Linked DNA regions of Aquibium oceanicum. The main gene of each other region encodes a partner of the protein of the gene in region 2 in a complex. Links are inferred from orthologs where the notes say so. Each region holds a gene or a part of one and is shown on either strand. Other genes may lie near its edges.

Region 1 (10,243 bases), 2.4 Mb from region 2 along the record:
CCTAACGGTCTGTTTACGCTGACCGTTTGCCTCCCGCTTACCCTTTCCCTTGGCCGAATCTTAGCGCGCCTGCGCTAGACAGGCTCCCGGGACAGGGAGATAAGAAAATGAAGAAGCTCTTGGGGGCAGCGGCGCTGGTCGCCGTCATCTGCTCGCCCGCTGTCGCGGACGAGAAATACGACCGCTCGATCGACGAAGCCGCGGCGCGCATCCTGGCGCAGAAGATCGGCGACATCCGCGGCAGCTTCGCGCCGGACGCGGAGCAAGTCTTCGTGCCGGCCGCGATCGACCATACGGCCTCCGTCGGCTCCACCCGGCGCTGGCCGGAGGGGCTGGTACGGGCGCGCGATCCGCTGGTCGCGGTCAACGTCGCTTTCTGAATTCGTTCAAGCGCTGCTTGCCTTGCGGCGGTGCATCCCCCAATGAGTGCGGATGCTGCCCAGCGAAAACCATTCCGGCAAGCGCCGCCTCGATGACCTGCTCGTCCGGCGCGGCCTGTTTCCGTCGCGCTCGCGGGCGCGCGACGCGATCCTGCGCGGTACCGTCTCGGTTGACGGCAGAGCTGACGTCAAGCCGGGCCAGTCCGTCCCCGACACGGTCGCCGTCGAGGTCCGCGATCCCGCGCGCGGCTACGTCTCGCGCGCCGCACTGAAGCTCGCCGCCGCGCTCGACCGTTTCGGCCTCGATCCGAAGGGCGCGACTGCGCTCGATATCGGTGCCTCCACCGGTGGCTTCACCCAGGTACTGCTGGAGCACGGCGCGGCAAGCGTCATCGCGCTCGATGTCGGCCACGGCCAACTTCACGAGGACCTTCTGCGCGACACGCGCGTCAGAAACGTCGAGGGGCTGAACGCCCGCGACCTGATAGCCCATGGCCTCGGAGGTATTGCGCCCGATTTCCTTGTCTCCGACGTCAGCTTCATTTCCCTTCGCCTCGCGTTGCCGCCTGCGCTTGCGCTCGCCGCCCGGGGCGCGCGCGGCGTCTTCCTGGTCAAGCCGCAGTTCGAGGCCGGACGCGCGGCGATCGGCAAAGGGGGCATCTTGCGCGATCCAACCGAGGGCGCACGCATCGCCGCCGACATGCCAGCCTGGCTGGAGACGCAGCCGGGCTGGCGGGCGCTCGGCACCGCTGCCTCGCCGATCGAGGGCGGCGACGGCAACCGCGAGTTCCTGCTGGCGGGAGTAAAGGACCGATGAGGGAAGTGAGCACCCGCCTGAAGATCGGCCGCCTTGGCGGCCAGGGCGACGGCATCGCATGGACCGAGCGCGGCCAGGCCTACGTTCCCTTCGCCCTCCCGGGCGAGACCGTAACGGCCGCCGTGGAAGGCGAGCGAGCCACCATGATGGCGCTCATCGAGCGCTCGCCGCAGCGCGTCGAGCCCCTGTGCCGCCATTTCGGTGTCTGCGGCGGCTGCGTGCTGCAGCATCTCGAACCGTCCGCCTACCGCAGCTGGAAGCGCGACAAGGTCGTGCAGGCGCTGAAATCGCGCGGCATCGAGGTGCCGGTCGACGATCTCGTCGCCTGCGCGCCTGAAAGCCGCCGCCGCGCCGCCTTCACCGCCCGCCATACGGAGAGCGGCCTGCTGCTGGGCTACAACGAGGCGCAGTCGAACAGCGTGGTCGACATCGCGGAATGCCCGATCCTCCTGCCCCAGATCGTCGAGGCGCTGCCGGAACTGCGCAAGCTCGCTTCCATCGTCGCCATGACGAGTTCTCCGTTCCGGCTGCTTGTCACCGCGACGGCCTCCGGCCTTGACATCGCCTCCTCCGACCAGGGCACCCTGTCGGAGGAGGCGCGTCATGCCGCAGCCCGTTTTGTCCTGAAGGCCGGGTTCGCGCGGCTGTCGGTCGACGGCGAGATCGTGGTGGAGCCGCGCAAGCCGGCCGTCATGGCGGGCGAGTTGGCGATCGAGCCGCCGTCGGGCGGCTTCCTTCAGGCTGTGGCCGCCGCAGAGGACGCGATGGCCGCGCTGGTCGTGCCGCACCTCGCCAAGGGAAAGAAGGTGGCCGATCTGTTTTCGGGCGCCGGCGCCTTTGCGCTGCGGCTTGCCCGTCATGCCGAAGTGCATGCCGTGGAGACGGACGAGGCCGCGCTCGGCGCGCTCGACCGTGCCTTCCGCCAGGCGACGGGGCTGAAGCGCGTCACCACCGAGAAGCGCGAACTCTTCCGCCGTCCGCTGACCTTCAAGGAACTGAACGCCTTCGGCGGCGTCGTCTTCGACCCGCCGCGCGCCGGCGCCGAGGATCAGGCGAAGCAGCTGGCGCGCAGCGACGTGCCGAAGCTCGCCGCCGTCTCCTGCAATCCGCTGACGCTGGCGCGCGACCTGAAAATCCTGATCGACGGCGGATACCGGCTGCAACGCATCGTGCCCATCGACCAGTTCCTCTGGTCGGCCCATGTCGAAGCAGTCGCCTTGCTGGAGAAGCCGAGGAAGCGCCGCTGAGTCAGGCGCGCTCGGCAACCACGAAGTCGCGCCCGAGAAGGCGCGCGAAAACCGCCTCCGCATCCCCGTCGTCCGCGCCGCGCCAGGCGACGATCTGGTCCGGTCGGATCAGCACCAGCGGCCGCTCGTAGAGCGCCGCGACCGCTTCGTCGGAGATGCGCACCACCGCGAGATCGATCCCGATGCGCGCGGCTTCGCTGATAAAGCCTTCAGCATCGGGCGGATTGCTGCCCAGGCGCAACAGCGTCCATTCGAAGCCGAAGACATCGTAAAGCGATTTGCCCGGCGCCAGCCAGTAGTGCGGAGGGCGTCCTCCGGGCACCGCTGAGGGTCTGTATTCGTTGACGAGGTCCTCCGGCGGCGTCGCTCCGTCGGAGAGGATCGCCGGCGAGCCGTCGTAGCGCGCGCCGAAGGTGATGCCGGGAATGTTGAACTCCCTGCGCCCGTGCGCTTCCAGATAGGCGCCGGCCTCGCGGCGCGCCACCTCGCCCGCCTCTGTCTCGTCCTCGATCTCGGGGGCAGGCACGTAGTTGCCGAGCGAATCGGCGAAGGCGCGTGCAAAGCGCGTGTTGCGCACCGCTACCGCGCGGCGCTCGGTCGCGTAGCTGGCGAGCAGCGCGGGGCCAGCGACGCCCTTCAGCGCGGCGGCGAGCTTCCAGCCGAGATTGACCGCATCCTCGATGGCCGTGTTGTAGCCGAGCCCGCCGGCGGGCGTGAAGAGATGCGCGGCATCTCCGCCGATGATTACGCGCCCCTCACAAAACCGGTCGGCGACCAGCGCGTGGCCGGCCGTCCAGCCGGTCTTCGACAGGATCTCGCAGTCCACCAGCACGCCGACGGCGGTCTGGAACATGCGCCGCGCATCGTCGTCGGTGATCGCCTCCTCGTCCTCGCCGTCGCGCAACTGCGTGTGGAAGGCGAACTCCCCGCGGCCATCCACCGCTGCCATGAAGGCGCGTCGGTCCTCGTTGAAGGTGCAGTTCATCCAGGCCGGCGCATGCGGCACCACTGCGTAGAACTGCGGACAGCGCAGGTAGATCGCGAACATGCGCCCGCCGAAGAAGTGGCGCCGCACGCCGGTCTCGCCGCCATAGGTGATACCGAGCCCGCGCCGCACCGAGCTGCGCGGCCCGTCGCCTCCGACCAGATACCGCGCGACGATCTCCCGCGCCTCCGATCCATCGTTGCGCTCCACCCAGGCGCGTACCCGCTCGCCCTCGTCCTCGAACCGGGTCAGGCGCCAGTCGAAACGGACCTCGATGCCGGGAAGCGCCTCGGCGTGGCTGCGCAGCACGCGCTCTACGTACTTTTGCGAGACCCGGTGCGGCGGCTCCGCCGCGTTCCACGACCCGGCATTGCTGGCGGTGGTCCTGTGCGCGTCTTTTGCCGACGGCAGCTTGAAGCGCGCCAGTTCGTGGCCAGCGTAGCGGGTGAAATAGGCGATGTCGGTCGGGTAGTCCGGCGGCAGGCCGAGCCGCCTAATCTCGTCGGCGAAGCCGAGGCGGCGATAGTGCTCCATCGTGCGCGCTTGCGTGGCGTTCGCCTGCGGATTGAAAGCGGTCGAGGGCTTGGCGTCGAACAGCGCCGCCGTCACCCCGCGCCGCCCCAGTTCGTTCGCCAGCATCAGCCCGAAGGGACCGCCGCCCGCGATGAGGACGTCAACCTCCTGCTCGTTCATCCGCAGTGCCTCCCTTCGCCGGGATATCGCGCAAGACCGCCGGTGCCAAGCCAGGGAGGAGGGCCGTCACGTATTCGGCGTCTAGCCCCGAGCGCCGAGCAGCCGCTCAACATACTTGGGAACGATCTCGGTCGCCTTACCGTGCTCTGCTTCAGTGAACAGGGAAAACCCCTCCGACGGTTCGAGATTGAGCTCCACCGTGTGGGCGCCCGCACGCTGCGCCTCCTGCACGAAGCCGGCGGCGGGATAGACGTTACCGCTGGTGCCGATCGAGACGAACAAATCGCAGGCCTCGAGCGCCGCCTGGATGTGCTCCATGTGGTACGGCATCTCGCCGAACCACACGACGTCGGGCCGCATGTATCCCGTCGACCCGCAGGCCGGGCATAGCGTGTCGGTCGCCATGTCTGCGGCCCAGGCGTGCCGGTTGCTGCAATTGGCGCACAGCGCCTTGCCCAGTTCGCCGTGCATGTGGATCAGCTTCGAGGACCCGGCGCGCTCGTGCAGGTCGTCGATGTTCTGGGTCACCAGCAGGAAATCGCCGTCGAACTTGCGCTCCAGCCGCGCCAGCGCGGCGTGCGCCGCGTTCGGCTCCACCCCGGCCATCCCGCGCCGCCGGGCATTGTAGAAGTCGTGCACGAGCGCCGGATCGCGCGCAAATCCTTCGGGGGTCGCAACGTCTCGATAGTCGACCTTCGACCAGATGCCACCCTTGTCGCGAAACGTGTCCACCCCCGATTCCGCCGATACGCCGGCTCCGGTGAGGATGACGATGGAGGAGGGGGGGTTCATGCCGCACTACCTATGGCCGTCAGCGATGCAATGGAAGTTCCCGTTTGATGTGCAAAGCCCTGCTGCCGCGGACGAACGCTTCCTAGCTCTGAGCCCTCACACCGCCTGCGTGCCGCCCACCGTCATCCGGTCCATCCTGAGATGCGGCTGGCCGACGCCGACGGGCACGCCCTGGCCGGCCTTGCCGCACATTCCGATGCCGGTGTCGAGCTTCATGTCGTTGCCGATCATGGAGACGCGGTGCATGGCGTCGGGGCCGTTGCCGATCAACATGGCGCCCTTGATCGGCTGGGTTACCTTGCCGTCCTCGATCATGTAGGCCTCGGTGCAGCCGAACACGAACTTGCCGCTGGTGATGTCCACCTGTCCGCCGCCGAAGGAGACGGCATAAATGCCCTTCTTCACTGAGGCGATGATCTCCTCGGGCGTCTTGTCGCCGGCGGTCATGAAGGTGTTGGTCATGCGCGGCATCGGTTGGTGGGCATAGCCCTCGCGCCGTCCGTTGCCGGTGGCGGCAACCCCCATCAGGCGCGCGTTCTGGCGGTCCTGCATGTAGCCGACGAGCTTGCCGTCCTCGATGAGCACGTTGCGCGCCGAGGGCGTGCCCTCGTCGTCGATCGTCAGCGAGCCGCGCCGCTCGGCGATCGTGCCGTCGTCGACCACGGTGACGCCTCTGGCCGCCACCTGCTGCCCCATGAGGCCGGAGAAGGCCGAGGTCTTCTTGCGGTTGAAGTCGCCTTCGAGCCCGTGGCCGACCGCTTCGTGCAGCATCACGCCCGGCCATCCGGAGGAAAGAACGATGTCGAAGGTGCCGGCGGGCGCCGGGACAGCCTCGAGGTTCACCAGCGCCTGGCGCAGTGCCTCGTCAGCCGCATGCTTCCAGGATTCCTCGGCGACGAACTCCCCAAAGCCCTTGCGGCCGCCCATGCCGTAGGAGCCGCTCTCCTGGCGGTCGCCGTCTCCGACCACCACCGACACGTTCATGCGCACCAGTGGGCGGATGTCGCGCACCAGATGCCCGTCGGCACGCAGGATCTCCACCTGCTGCCACGAGGCCGCAAGCGAGGCCGTCACCTGGCGCACGCGCGGGTCCTTGGCGCGCACCCAGCCGTCGATCTCCTGCAGAAGCTTCGCCTTCTCGGCGAAACCGGGCGCCGCGATCGGGTTGACGTCGTCGTAGAGCCGGCGGTTCGTGCCGGTCGGCGCCGCGGCGAGCGAGCCTGAATACCCGGCCTTGACTGTCGATACCGCGTCGGAGGCGCGCAGCAGCGCCGCCTGCGAGAGTTCGCTCGCATGGGCGAAGCCCGTCGCTTCCCCAGCGACGGCGCGCAGCCCGAACCCCTGGTCGGTGTTGAAGTTCGCCGTCTTAAGCCGTCCGTTGTCGAAGACGAGCGCCTCCCCTTCGGAGTATTCGAGGAACAGTTCGCCATCGTCGGCGCCCGAGATAGCGTCGGAGACGATTCGGCGGACGGTCTCTTCGGAGACGTCGAATTTCTCAAGCAGGCTCTGGGTCATGCGGGTTCCCGATCGGACTTGGTTCGCTTTCCTGCTAGATAGGCGAAGGTCGGGATCATTCCCACACCCCGGGAGGCATTTGGCGATGGCTTACACGCAAAAGACTTTGCCGACGGATGCCAGCGTTGCGGACTTCGTGGCCGCAATCGCGGACGACCGTCGCCGCGACGAGGCCGCGCGCCTGGTGCCGATACTGGAACGCGCGAGTAGCGAGGCGGCGCGCATGTGGGGCGTATCGATGGTGGGGTTCGGCGAGTATCACTACAGGCACCCGGGCGGCCAGAGGGGCTTCTGGTTCCTGACCGGCTTCGCGCCGCGCAAGGCGGCGATGACCATCTACGTCATGCCGGGGTTCGAAGGATGGCCGGACCTGATGGGCCGCCTCGGCCGCTTCACCACGAGCAAGTCGTGCCTCTACCTGAAGCGGCTGACCGACGTGGACGAAGAGGTGCTGGAAGAACTCGTGCGCAGGTCGGTGGATCTCATGCGCGAGCGCTACGCAGTGCGCGAGTAATCGTGCCCGAAAGGCCGCCGCCTCAAGGCAGCGCGGCGAATCCTTCGCCGAAGCCCTTCAGGTCCACGGGGATGCCGATGCCTTCCTCGGGTGTCTGGAAGACGATGAAGGTTGCCGAGGTGCCGGTCTTCAGCGTCTCCAGTAGCGGCTCTTCGAGAATCACCTCGGCATAGCAGCCGTCCTGGAAGCAGCGGACGAAATAGGCGCGGCCGATGTCCTTGCCGTCGACGTTGAGGCCCAGCCCGTTCGGCAACAGCACGCCGAGCGGCGCCAGCACGCGCAGGATCTCGGCCTTGTTGTCGGCGGTCTTCAGCACCACGACCGAGAGACCCACCTCCGGCCTGTCCTCCGCCACCACGTTCTGCATCATCACACATTGTTCGCCGGTGGCGCCCGCCGGTATGTCGCAGATGATCGACCAGGCACCGTGCGTGGAGCGGGCGGGGCTGGTCTGCTGCGCGCCGGCTGGCAAAGTCGCGATTGCGAAAGCAACGGCGCCGAGGCCGGTGAGAAAAGTCCGTGCGGGAAGGATGCTCATCTGCGCTCCGTGGCGAATCAGGTGGAATGTACCGCGCGGCACGCGCCGGACCAAGCGCACACATCGGCATCGCGGATTACTCGTGCCCTACTGTGCGGGGAATTTGCCCGAATTGCGACGCGGGGGCGATTCGCCGCGCGCGCTCGCCTCTTTGTCTGCTATTCGCAGCGCACCGGCGCCCCAATCTGCCACCACGGACGGGGTGCCGATTTGATCTGGCGCAAAAATGCCGCACGGATGGCAGCGGGCGTTTTGTTGCGGTCCGCGAGAGAGTATGGTTTTAACGGCGCGAGTCATGCCGGGCCTTTCCAGCCCGGCTGGGAAATGTGCGCGGCGGCCCTTCCGACCGCGGCGATCGAGGAGAAATCGAGCGTGACGAGAAAGTTCCTGACGCTGGTGTCCGGCACGATTGCGCTTATGGCGGCGGCGACAGCCGCGGTGGCCAACCCCGTCGACTGGCAGACGACCATGAATCCGGCGGCCACGCCGATCATGGAAGAGATCCGCTGGTTCGAGCAGTACACGCTGTGGTTCATCACGCCGATCACGCTCCTTGTGCTCCTGCTCCTGGCCTGGGTGATCTTCCGCTACCGCGCCAGCGCCAACCCGGTGCCGTCCCGCACCAGCCATCATACGGTCATCGAGGTGATCTGGACGGTCGGTCCTGTGGTGATCCTGCTGTTCCTGGCCATTCCCTCGTTCCAGCTGCTCACGGCGCAGTATACGCCGCCTGAGGAGCCGGAACTCACGATCAAGGCGATCGGCAACCAGTGGAACTGGGACTACGAGTATCAGCTCGAAGAGCCTTTCAATTTCAATGCCGCTCTGCTGCAGGATGGCGCTCGCGCCGAACTCGGCAAGGAGGACCTCGTCGGCTATCCGCGGCTCCTGGCCGTCGACAACGAGGTCGTGGTCCCGGTCGATACGACCGTGCGCGTCCTCGTGACGGCCAGCGACGTGCTGCACGCATTCGCCATGCCGTCCTTCGGCATCAAGGTCGACGCGGTCCCCGGCCGCATCAACGAGACCTGGTTCAAGGCGACCAAGGAAGGGCTCTATTATGGCCAGTGCTCGGAACTCTGCGGCAAGGACCATGCCTTCATGCCGATCGGCATAAGGGTCGTGAGCCGCGAGCAGTATGATTCCTGGCTGATTGCCGCGCGGGAGGACCTCCCCGGTGCCAACCGGGCCCTCATGGCCCAGATCGAATCGAAGACGAAGCTAGCGGCCGCCGGCGACTGATCCCGGGCCCTGACAGAATGACAATGGAGCGGTGAAGATGGCAGGCGCTGCAGCTCACGACCACCACGAGCACAAGCCGTATGGCTGGACGCGGTGGGTCTACTCGACCAACCATAAGGATATCGGAACCCTCTATCTGATCTTCGCGATCTGCGCCGGCATCATCGGCGGCGCGCTCTCGGTCGTCATGCGGTGGGAACTCGCCGAGCCCGGCATCCAGATCTTCCATGGCCTGGCGGGCATGGTCTACGGCGTCGAGGGCGACGCCGCCGTCGATGCCGGAAAGTCCATGTACAACGCCTTCACGACGGCACACGGGCTGGTCATGATCTTCTTCATGGTCATGCCGGCGCTGATCGGCGGCTTCGCCAACTGGATGGTGCCGATCATGATCGGCGCGCCGGACATGGCGTTCCCGCGCATGAACAACATCTCCTTCTGGCTTCTGCCGCCGGCCTTCATCCTGCTTCTGATGTCGGCCTTCATGCCGAGCGCTCCCGGCGCCCACGGCGTCGGCGGCGGCTGGACCATCTACCCGCCGCTCTCGACGTCGGGCCAACCGGGTCCTGCGATGGATTTCGCCATCCTGTCGCTCCACATCGCCGGTGCGTCCTCGATCCTCGGCGCGATCAACTTCATCACCACGATTTTCAACATGCGCGCTCCGGGCATGACGCTGCACAAGATGCCGCTGTTTGCCTGGTCGGTGCTGATCACCGCCTTCCTGCTGCTTCTGTCGCTGCCGGTCCTGGCGGGCGCCATCACCATGCTACTGACCGACCGCAATTTCGGCACGGCATTCTTCGCGCCGGAAGCCGGTGGTGACCCGATCCTGTTCCAGCATCTGTTCTGGTTCTTCGGCCACCCCGAGGTCTACATCCTGATCCTGCCGGGCTTCGGCATCGTCAGCCACATCGTCTCGACCTTCTCCAGGAAGCCGATCTTCGGCTATCTCGGCATGGCCTATGCGATGGTCGCGATCGGCGTCGTCGGCTTCGTCGTGTGGGCGCACCACATGTACACGACCGGTCTTTCGCTCGACACGCAGCGCTACTTCGTCTTCGCCACGATGGTTATCGCGGTGCCGACGGGCGTGAAGATCTTCTCGTGGATAGCAACCATGTGGGGCGGATCGATCTCGATGCGCACGCCGATGCTGTGGGCGATCGGGTTCATCTTCCTGTTCACGGTCGGCGGCGTGACGGGCGTCCAACTCGCCAATGCGGGCCTCGACCGGGCGCTCCACGACACCTACTACGTTGTCGCGCACTTCCACTACGTGCTGTCGCTCGGTGCCGTGTTCGCCATCTTCGCGGCCTGGTACTACTGGTTCCCGAAGATGACCGGCTACATGTACTCGCCGCTGATCGCGCGCACCCACTTTTGGGTCACTTTCATCGGCGTCAATCTCGTCTTCTTCCCGCAGCACTTCCTGGGTCTTGCCGGCATGCCGCGCCGTTACATCGACTATCCGGATGCGTTCGCCGGATGGAACATGGTGTCGTCCTACGGGTCCTACC
Region 2 (6,370 bases):
CGAGCGTTCTGGTATGACGCCTACGCCGGGGTCGGAAGCTTTGTCTCGCAGGTCTCAGGTGGTGCGGGAAACGCCGTGCTGGCGGCGCGCGAAAGCGTCGAGCGTGTGGTCGATGATCTTTACCGGCACGCGCGGATCGTCGAAGGCAAGGTCGATCTCCAAGACGAACGTACGTTTCGCTAATGCCTTCGCAGCGGGCGATCCGCCGCGTAGCCGAACGGCGTCCTTGGCCGTCGTCACCAGTTGAAGCCCGCCCGTGTCCGCTTCACTTTCGAGTTCGGCGATGTCGGTCTCGGAAAAGGAATGATGGTCGGCGAAACCGCGCGTCGCGACGAGATCGCCGCCGCTACGCCTGAGTGTCTCGAAGAACTTGTCCGGATCGCCTATGCCGGCGAAAGCGAACAGCCGCTTGCCTGAAAGACGATCCTGCCCGCGCGGCTTGATCGAGGCACCGTAGACGGAGCGGCCGGCGCGCGCCGCCTGGCGTACCACCGCCCCGGCGCCGTCACCCTCGCCGATCGCCAGCACCGCGTTGGCGAATCGCAGCTGGCTCAGCAACGGCGCGCGCATCGGTCCGGCGGGGATGCTGAAGCCGTTGCCGAGGCCGCGCCGCGCGTCGACCACGAGGAGCGCGTAGTCGAACTGCAGCCGTGCGCTCTGGAAGCCGTCATCCATCAGCAGGAAATCGCAGCCGGCGTTCATCAGCAGGCGGGCACCCGCGGCGCGGTCGGGCGTTACCGCCACCGGTGCATGCGCGGCAAGCAGTATCGGCTCGTCGCCGACATGACGGGCGCTGTCGTGCCCGGGATCGACGATGTGCGGCCGCGACAGGCTGCCGCCATAGCCGCGCGACAGGATGCCGGGGTGGCGCCCGGCCTTGCGCGCGGCGTCCGTCAGCGTGATGACGGCCGGTGTCTTGCCTGCGCCGCCGACGGTGAAATTGCCGACGCACAGGACCGGCACTGGCAGCTTGTGGCGTCGCGCCGAGATCATCCTGCGTGCCGCGACCAGTCCATAGACGCCCGACACCGGCGACAGCGCCATTGCACGCCAGTCCGGCTCTTCCCACCAGAACGGAGGCGCTTCCCCGGTCATGGCCTATCGGTTCTTTCTTCCGCCGTCTTCGAGACGCGCCTTGACGATCAGCGGATAGATGTATGGTTCCAGCGCCTTGAGGGTGGCCGGCAGCGCACCGCGCATCTCGTTCACGGTCTCGACGCCGGCATGCATCATCTGGCGCCGTTTGGCCTCGTTGCCGAGCAGGAAGTTGACCGCGCCCGCCAACATGTCGCGATCGCCCACGAGCCTCGCTCCGCCACGCTCGATCAGCTTCTGGTAGGAATCCCGGAAATTCTGGACGTTGCGGCCCGACAGGACCGCCGTTTCCAGCATCGCCGGTTCGAGAGGGTTCTGCCCGCCTTCGGAGGTCATCGAACGCCCGACGAAGGCGATTTCTGTGAGCCGGAGATACAGCCCCATTTCGCCGATCGTGTCCCCCAGGAGGATGTCGGTGTCGGACGTGACCCGGTCGCCGAGACTGCGGCGGACCGTCTTCAGCCCCCTGGCGAAGAACGAGGCCGCAAGCGCGTCGGCGCGATCGGGATGCCGCGGAACGATGATGGTAAGGAGTTCCGGATGACGCTTCTTGACCAGTTCGTGCACGTCAGCCGCGATCACCTCCTCGCCCTGGTGCGTCGAGATCGCGGCCCATACCGGACGGCCGCCGATCTCGGACCGCATGCGTCGCAGGGCGTCCTCCTCCACGACGGGCGGGTCGGTATCCACCTTTAGGTTGCCCGACACCGAGACCGGCCGGGCGCCCAGAGCTCGGAATCGCTCGCCGTCGAGTTCCGACTGCGCCACGACGTGGGAAAGGTTTTCGAACAGCGCTTCGGCGATGAAAGAACGCTTCTTCCAGGCGGCGAAGGACCGGTCAGAGAGCCTGCCGTTCACCAGCACCTGGGGCACCCGCCGGGTGCCGAGTTCCAGGATGGTCATCGGCCAGATCTCGGATTCGGCGATGATCGCCAGATCGGGCTTCCAGTGGTCGAGAAAGCGGCTCACCGCGGGCTTCAGGTCGAGCGGCACGTACTGGTGCAGGACCTTGTCGCCGAACCGCTCACGCACGAGGTGCGCCGAGGTCACCGTTCCCGTGGTGAATACGACGTTGATGCCGAAGCCGGCGATGCGACGCACCAGCGGGATGACCGCGTTCGATTCCCCGACGCTCGCGGCATGCACCCACACGACCGGTCCGGGCGGCCGCGCGACCTTGGAGATGCCGTAGCGTTCGCGCCGCCGCGTCCGCTCTTCCTTGCCCTTGGTGGTGCGCCAGGCGATGTAACCGCCGACCAGCGGATAGGCGGCCGCACCTGCGAGGCGGTACGCCGTGAGCATGGCTCGCGCCCATCGTTCGCTCATGGCTTGCTGTCGACCAGCCTGTAGGCCTTCTCGGTCGCGGCATTCAGGCTCGCCGTCACCTCGCGTCGCTTCTGCTCCAATTCCTCGTCGGTGGCGTTCGCCGGCACGTGGACCGGTTCTCCCGCGACCATCGCCTTCCAGCCGAACGGCAGGTTGAGGGTCGTCTTGTCCCACGTCTTCTCGAGAACCTTGCGGCGGCTGGTGGCGAGCGCGAGCGGCACGATCGGGCGCCCCGAGAAACGCGCCAACATCACCACGCCCAATCCAGCCTCGCGCGGTGTTCCGTGCGGGATGTCGGCGATCATGGCGACCGACGATCCCGAATCGATGGCCTTCTTCAGCGCGATGAGCGCGCGCGCTCCGCCCTTTTCGCGGCTGCGCGAGGCATCGCGTCCGCCGGAACCGCGGATGATGGTGAAGCCGAACCGCTCGGCGACGCGCGCATTGAGTTCGGCGTCGCGGCTGCGCGAGAACAGCGCCGACATCCTGAGCCGGCGCGGCTTCAGGCATGGTGCCAGGACATGCTGGCCGTGCCAGAACACGGCTATGCCCGGCGTGTGTTTCTCGTAGATTTGGTTGATGTCGTCGGAGTCAGGGTGTCTGCGGTTGGTCCAGAAGACGAAGCGCACGCCGAGCGCCAGCGCCCAGGCGATGACGTCGGCCGCGAATCGCGATTCGGCGAGCGGCGCGCGGATGGACCGCCAGATGGTCTTGGAAAGCCTTGGTCTGGCTTTCGGCTTCGCCACTCCGCCCATGTCGGGAGCGGAGGCGATGGGGCGTCCGTCGGTCATCGAGCCTTGCCCGACGAGAGGCTGGCTCCCGCGGCTTCCGGATCGAGAAGCCTGTGCAGGTGAACGATGAAGTAGCGCATGTGGGCGTTGTCCACCGTTTCCTGCGCTTTGGTGCGCCAGGCGGCTTCGGCCGTCTTGTAGTCCGGATAGATCCCGACGATGTCGACCTCGTCGAGATTGCGGAACTGGGTCCCCGTCAGGGAGGTCAGTTCGCCACCGAACACCAGATGCAGGAGCTGCTTGTCGTCAGCTTTTTCTGTCATTCTTTTTCCCGCACGTAGGAAGTTGAAAAACCGGAACTGATTAGATCATTCCCGGGGCGTTGGAAACCGGCCTCCCGTCTCGCGACGCGAGCGCCTCCAGTATCTCCGAAAGCAGGGGATCGCTACCGGCGACCAGCATGTCGTGTTTCACCTCGGCACCCGCATAGGTCAGGTTGCGGCCGAACTCATCGACGACCCTACCGCCGGCCTGCCGCAGGATGAGATCGGCGGCGGCGAGATCCCAATCATGAGAATTGGGCTTCACGAGGGCGGCATCGAGGCTGCCGCGCGCCAGGAGCGCGATCCGGTAGGCCAGAGAGGGTATGTAGGACGTAGTGGCGACCCGGTCACGCAAACCGTCCGGCAGCATGTTGAAGATGCTCTTGGGTCCGCCGACCTCGGGCCTTTCGAGGCTCTCGCGCACCGAAATGGTGCTCCCGTTCTGGTACGCGGGGCCCGTCTGCGCGGCCCAGTAGATTTCCTCCAGGGCCGGGCAGTCGAGCACGCCGGCGATCGGCACTCCATCCTCCACGACGGCGATGCTGACGCACCACGTCTTGCGGCGATCGAGAAAGGCGCGCGTTCCATCGATGGGATCCACCACGAAGGTCCGCTTCGCTCCAAGCCTTTCAGGGGAGTCGGCGGTCTCCTCGGAGAGCCAGCCGTAGCCGGGCCTCGCGCTCGTCAGTTCCTCGCGCAGGAAGCGGTCTACCGCGTAGTCCGCCTCGCTGACCGGCGAGCTGCCCTCCTTCATCCATACCTCGGGGGCCTTGCAGAAGAAGGTCATGGCGATGCGCGCGGCTTCGCTCGCCGCCTCGCGAATCAGGTCCAGGTCGGCGGAGGCGGTCGGCGTTTCGGCGTTACTCTCCTGCAAGTGTCATCCCTTCGACGAGGAGCGTCGGCGCGGCCGTCCCGAACTGCCGGTCGATGTCGTTGGCTGGAACCATGTTCTGGAACATGTCCTTGAGGTTCGACGCGATCGTCACCTCCGAGACGGGATAGGCCAGTTCGCCATCCTCGATCCAGAAGCCAGAGGCGCCGCGGCTGTACTCGCCGGTCACCATGTTGACGCCCTGCCCGAACACTTCAGTGACATAGAAACCGCGTTTGAGCGAACGGATCATGTCGTCGGGAGAGGCGGTTCCCGGTTCGATCGCGAGGTTCGTGGAAGACGGATTGACGGACGAGCCCGACCGCGAACTACGCCCGTTGGTTTCCAGGCCGAGTTCACGCGCGACCGATGTCGACAGGAACCAGTGCCTCAGCACCCCCTCCTCGACCATGGTCAGCGTCTCGCCGCCGACACCCTCTCCGTCGAAAGGCTTCGAGGCGGGGCCGCGCGGCCGGCGCGGATCGTCGGTGACGGTGATGCCGCTCGACGCGACCTTCTTGCCCATCATGTCGCGCAGGAAGCTCGTCTTGCGCGCGACCGAAGCCCCGTTGATCGCTCCTGCAAGATGCCCAGCGATGCCGCGCGCAACGCGCGGATCGTAGATCACGCTGACCGGGCCGCTCTTGACCTTGCGGGCGCCGAGACGCTTCACGACCCGCTCGCCGGCCCTGCGGCCGATCTCCCGCGGCGAATCGAGTTCGTCGAAGTAGAGGCGGGACGAGAAGTCGTAGTCCCGCTCCATGCCGGTCCCCTCGCCCGCGATGACGCTGACGGAGCGCGAGAAACGCGACGCGACGTAGCGTCCGAGAAAGCCTGCGGACGTGGCCAGCACCAGCCCGCCGATGCCGGCGTTCGCTCCTGCGCCGCTGGAATTGGTGACGCCCTTCACCGCGAGCGCCGCCTCCTCGGCCGCGAGCGCATCCTCTCGCAGACGCTCCGCCGCGACTTCCGTCGGGTCGAACAGCTCGAGGTCGGGAACGTCCTTCACAAGCCGGCTTTCGTCGGCGAGACCCTGGAAGGGATCCTCGGGCGAGACCTTCGCCATCGCGACGGCGCGTTCGGCCAGCATGTCGACGTCCGCGTCGATCGTGGCCGAAACACTCGCGACGCGCTTGCCGATGAAGACGCGCAACGCGATGCTGTCTCCCTCCGAGGCTTCCGTCGATTCGACCTTACCGAGGCGCGCGGTGACGCTGGTCGAGCGGCCGAGCACGGCGACCGCGTCGGATGCGTCGGCTCCGGCCCGTTTGGCCGCCTCGACGAGCGAAGCCACGACATCGTTGAGTTTGTCTGTGTTCAAGGACATGCAATAGTTCCGGTTGGCTCGCACGGAGGCGAGCGCTGCTCCCGATGGAAGGGGCTTATCGTTACCGGACCATCTATGGCTCCGGTCGGTTATGTGCAATGGCCGTCGGGCGGCATTCTCGCCGTACCCGATGGGGCCGAGGCTTTGCGGGGAAACGCCGATGGCTGCCGAAGCGAGCGAATTCACGGAAGTGCTCCTGCTCCTCGGTGCAGTCGCCGTCGCCGCGCCGGCATTCAAGAGCATCGGCCTCGCCACGGTGCTGGGCTACCTCGCCGCGGGAATTGCAATCGGCCCCGTCGCGACCTTGATAACCGGCAGCGAGGAACTGTTGGATTTCGGCGAGATCGGGGTCGTCCTCCTTCTCTTCGTCATAGGGCTGGAGCTCAAACCGTCGCGCCTGTGGTCGATGCGCCGCGACATTTTCGGCCTCGGCGCCGCACAGGTCGTCCTCACCGGCGCGGTGTTGACCGCTCTCGCCCTGACCCTCACCAACCTGGAATGGCAGGTCGCGACGATCATCGGCTTCACGCTGGCGCTTTCGTCCACCGCCTTCGCCCTGCAATTGCTGGAGGAAAGCGGCGACCGAAACCGCCGTTACGGCCAGACCTCGTTTTCGATCCTGCTGTTCCAGGATCTGGCGATCGTGCCGTTGCTCGCGCTGGTGCCGCTGCTTTCGCCCGGCGCGGAGAATGCCGAG

The links.
Region 1: the proteins of BSQ44_RS19005 (region 2) and tldD are in contact, whole or in part, in a solved structure (PDB 5NJ9), measured with the Escherichia coli proteins. The link is inferred for Aquibium oceanicum from one-to-one orthologs.

Annotation. Positions count from the first base shown.
Region 1 is NZ_CP018171.1:1,456,724-1,466,966, forward strand. The notes cover bases 4,221-7,157. They hold tldD (metalloprotease TldD), read right to left. Parts: upstream 6,430-7,157; coding sequence 5,011-6,429; downstream 4,221-5,010. Other genes in these bases: BSQ44_RS07335 (NAD-dependent deacylase), read right to left, coding at 4,221-4,914; BSQ44_RS07345 (DUF1801 domain-containing protein), read left to right, coding at 6,515-6,943; BSQ44_RS07350 (invasion associated locus B family protein), read right to left, coding at 6,966-7,157. In the rest of the region: BSQ44_RS07315 (hypothetical protein), read left to right, coding at 108-380; BSQ44_RS07320 (TlyA family RNA methyltransferase), read left to right, coding at 433-1,197; BSQ44_RS07325 (class I SAM-dependent RNA methyltransferase), read left to right, coding at 1,203-2,444; BSQ44_RS07330 (FAD-dependent oxidoreductase), read right to left, coding at 2,446-4,122; more of BSQ44_RS07335, read right to left, coding at 4,204-4,220; more of BSQ44_RS07350, read right to left, coding at 7,158-7,481; coxB (cytochrome c oxidase subunit II), read left to right, coding at 7,899-8,723; ctaD (cytochrome c oxidase subunit I), read left to right, coding at 8,761-10,243. UniProt on the Escherichia coli protein: Metalloprotease involved in CcdA degradation. Suppresses the inhibitory activity of the carbon storage regulator (CsrA).
Region 2 is NZ_CP018171.1:3,879,055-3,885,424, forward strand. What follows is about bases 3,505-6,370. They hold BSQ44_RS19005 (TldD/PmbA family protein), read right to left. Parts: upstream 5,674-6,370; coding sequence 4,336-5,673; downstream 3,505-4,335. Other genes in these bases: BSQ44_RS19000 (3'(2'),5'-bisphosphate nucleotidase CysQ), read right to left, coding at 3,516-4,349; BSQ44_RS19010 (monovalent cation:proton antiporter-2 (CPA2) family protein), read left to right, coding at 5,834-6,370. In the rest of the region: lpxK (tetraacyldisaccharide 4'-kinase), read right to left, coding at 55-1,095; waaA (lipid IV(A) 3-deoxy-D-manno-octulosonic acid transferase), read right to left, coding at 1,099-2,421; BSQ44_RS18990 (lysophospholipid acyltransferase family protein), read right to left, coding at 2,418-3,212; BSQ44_RS18995 (DUF4170 domain-containing protein), read right to left, coding at 3,209-3,475.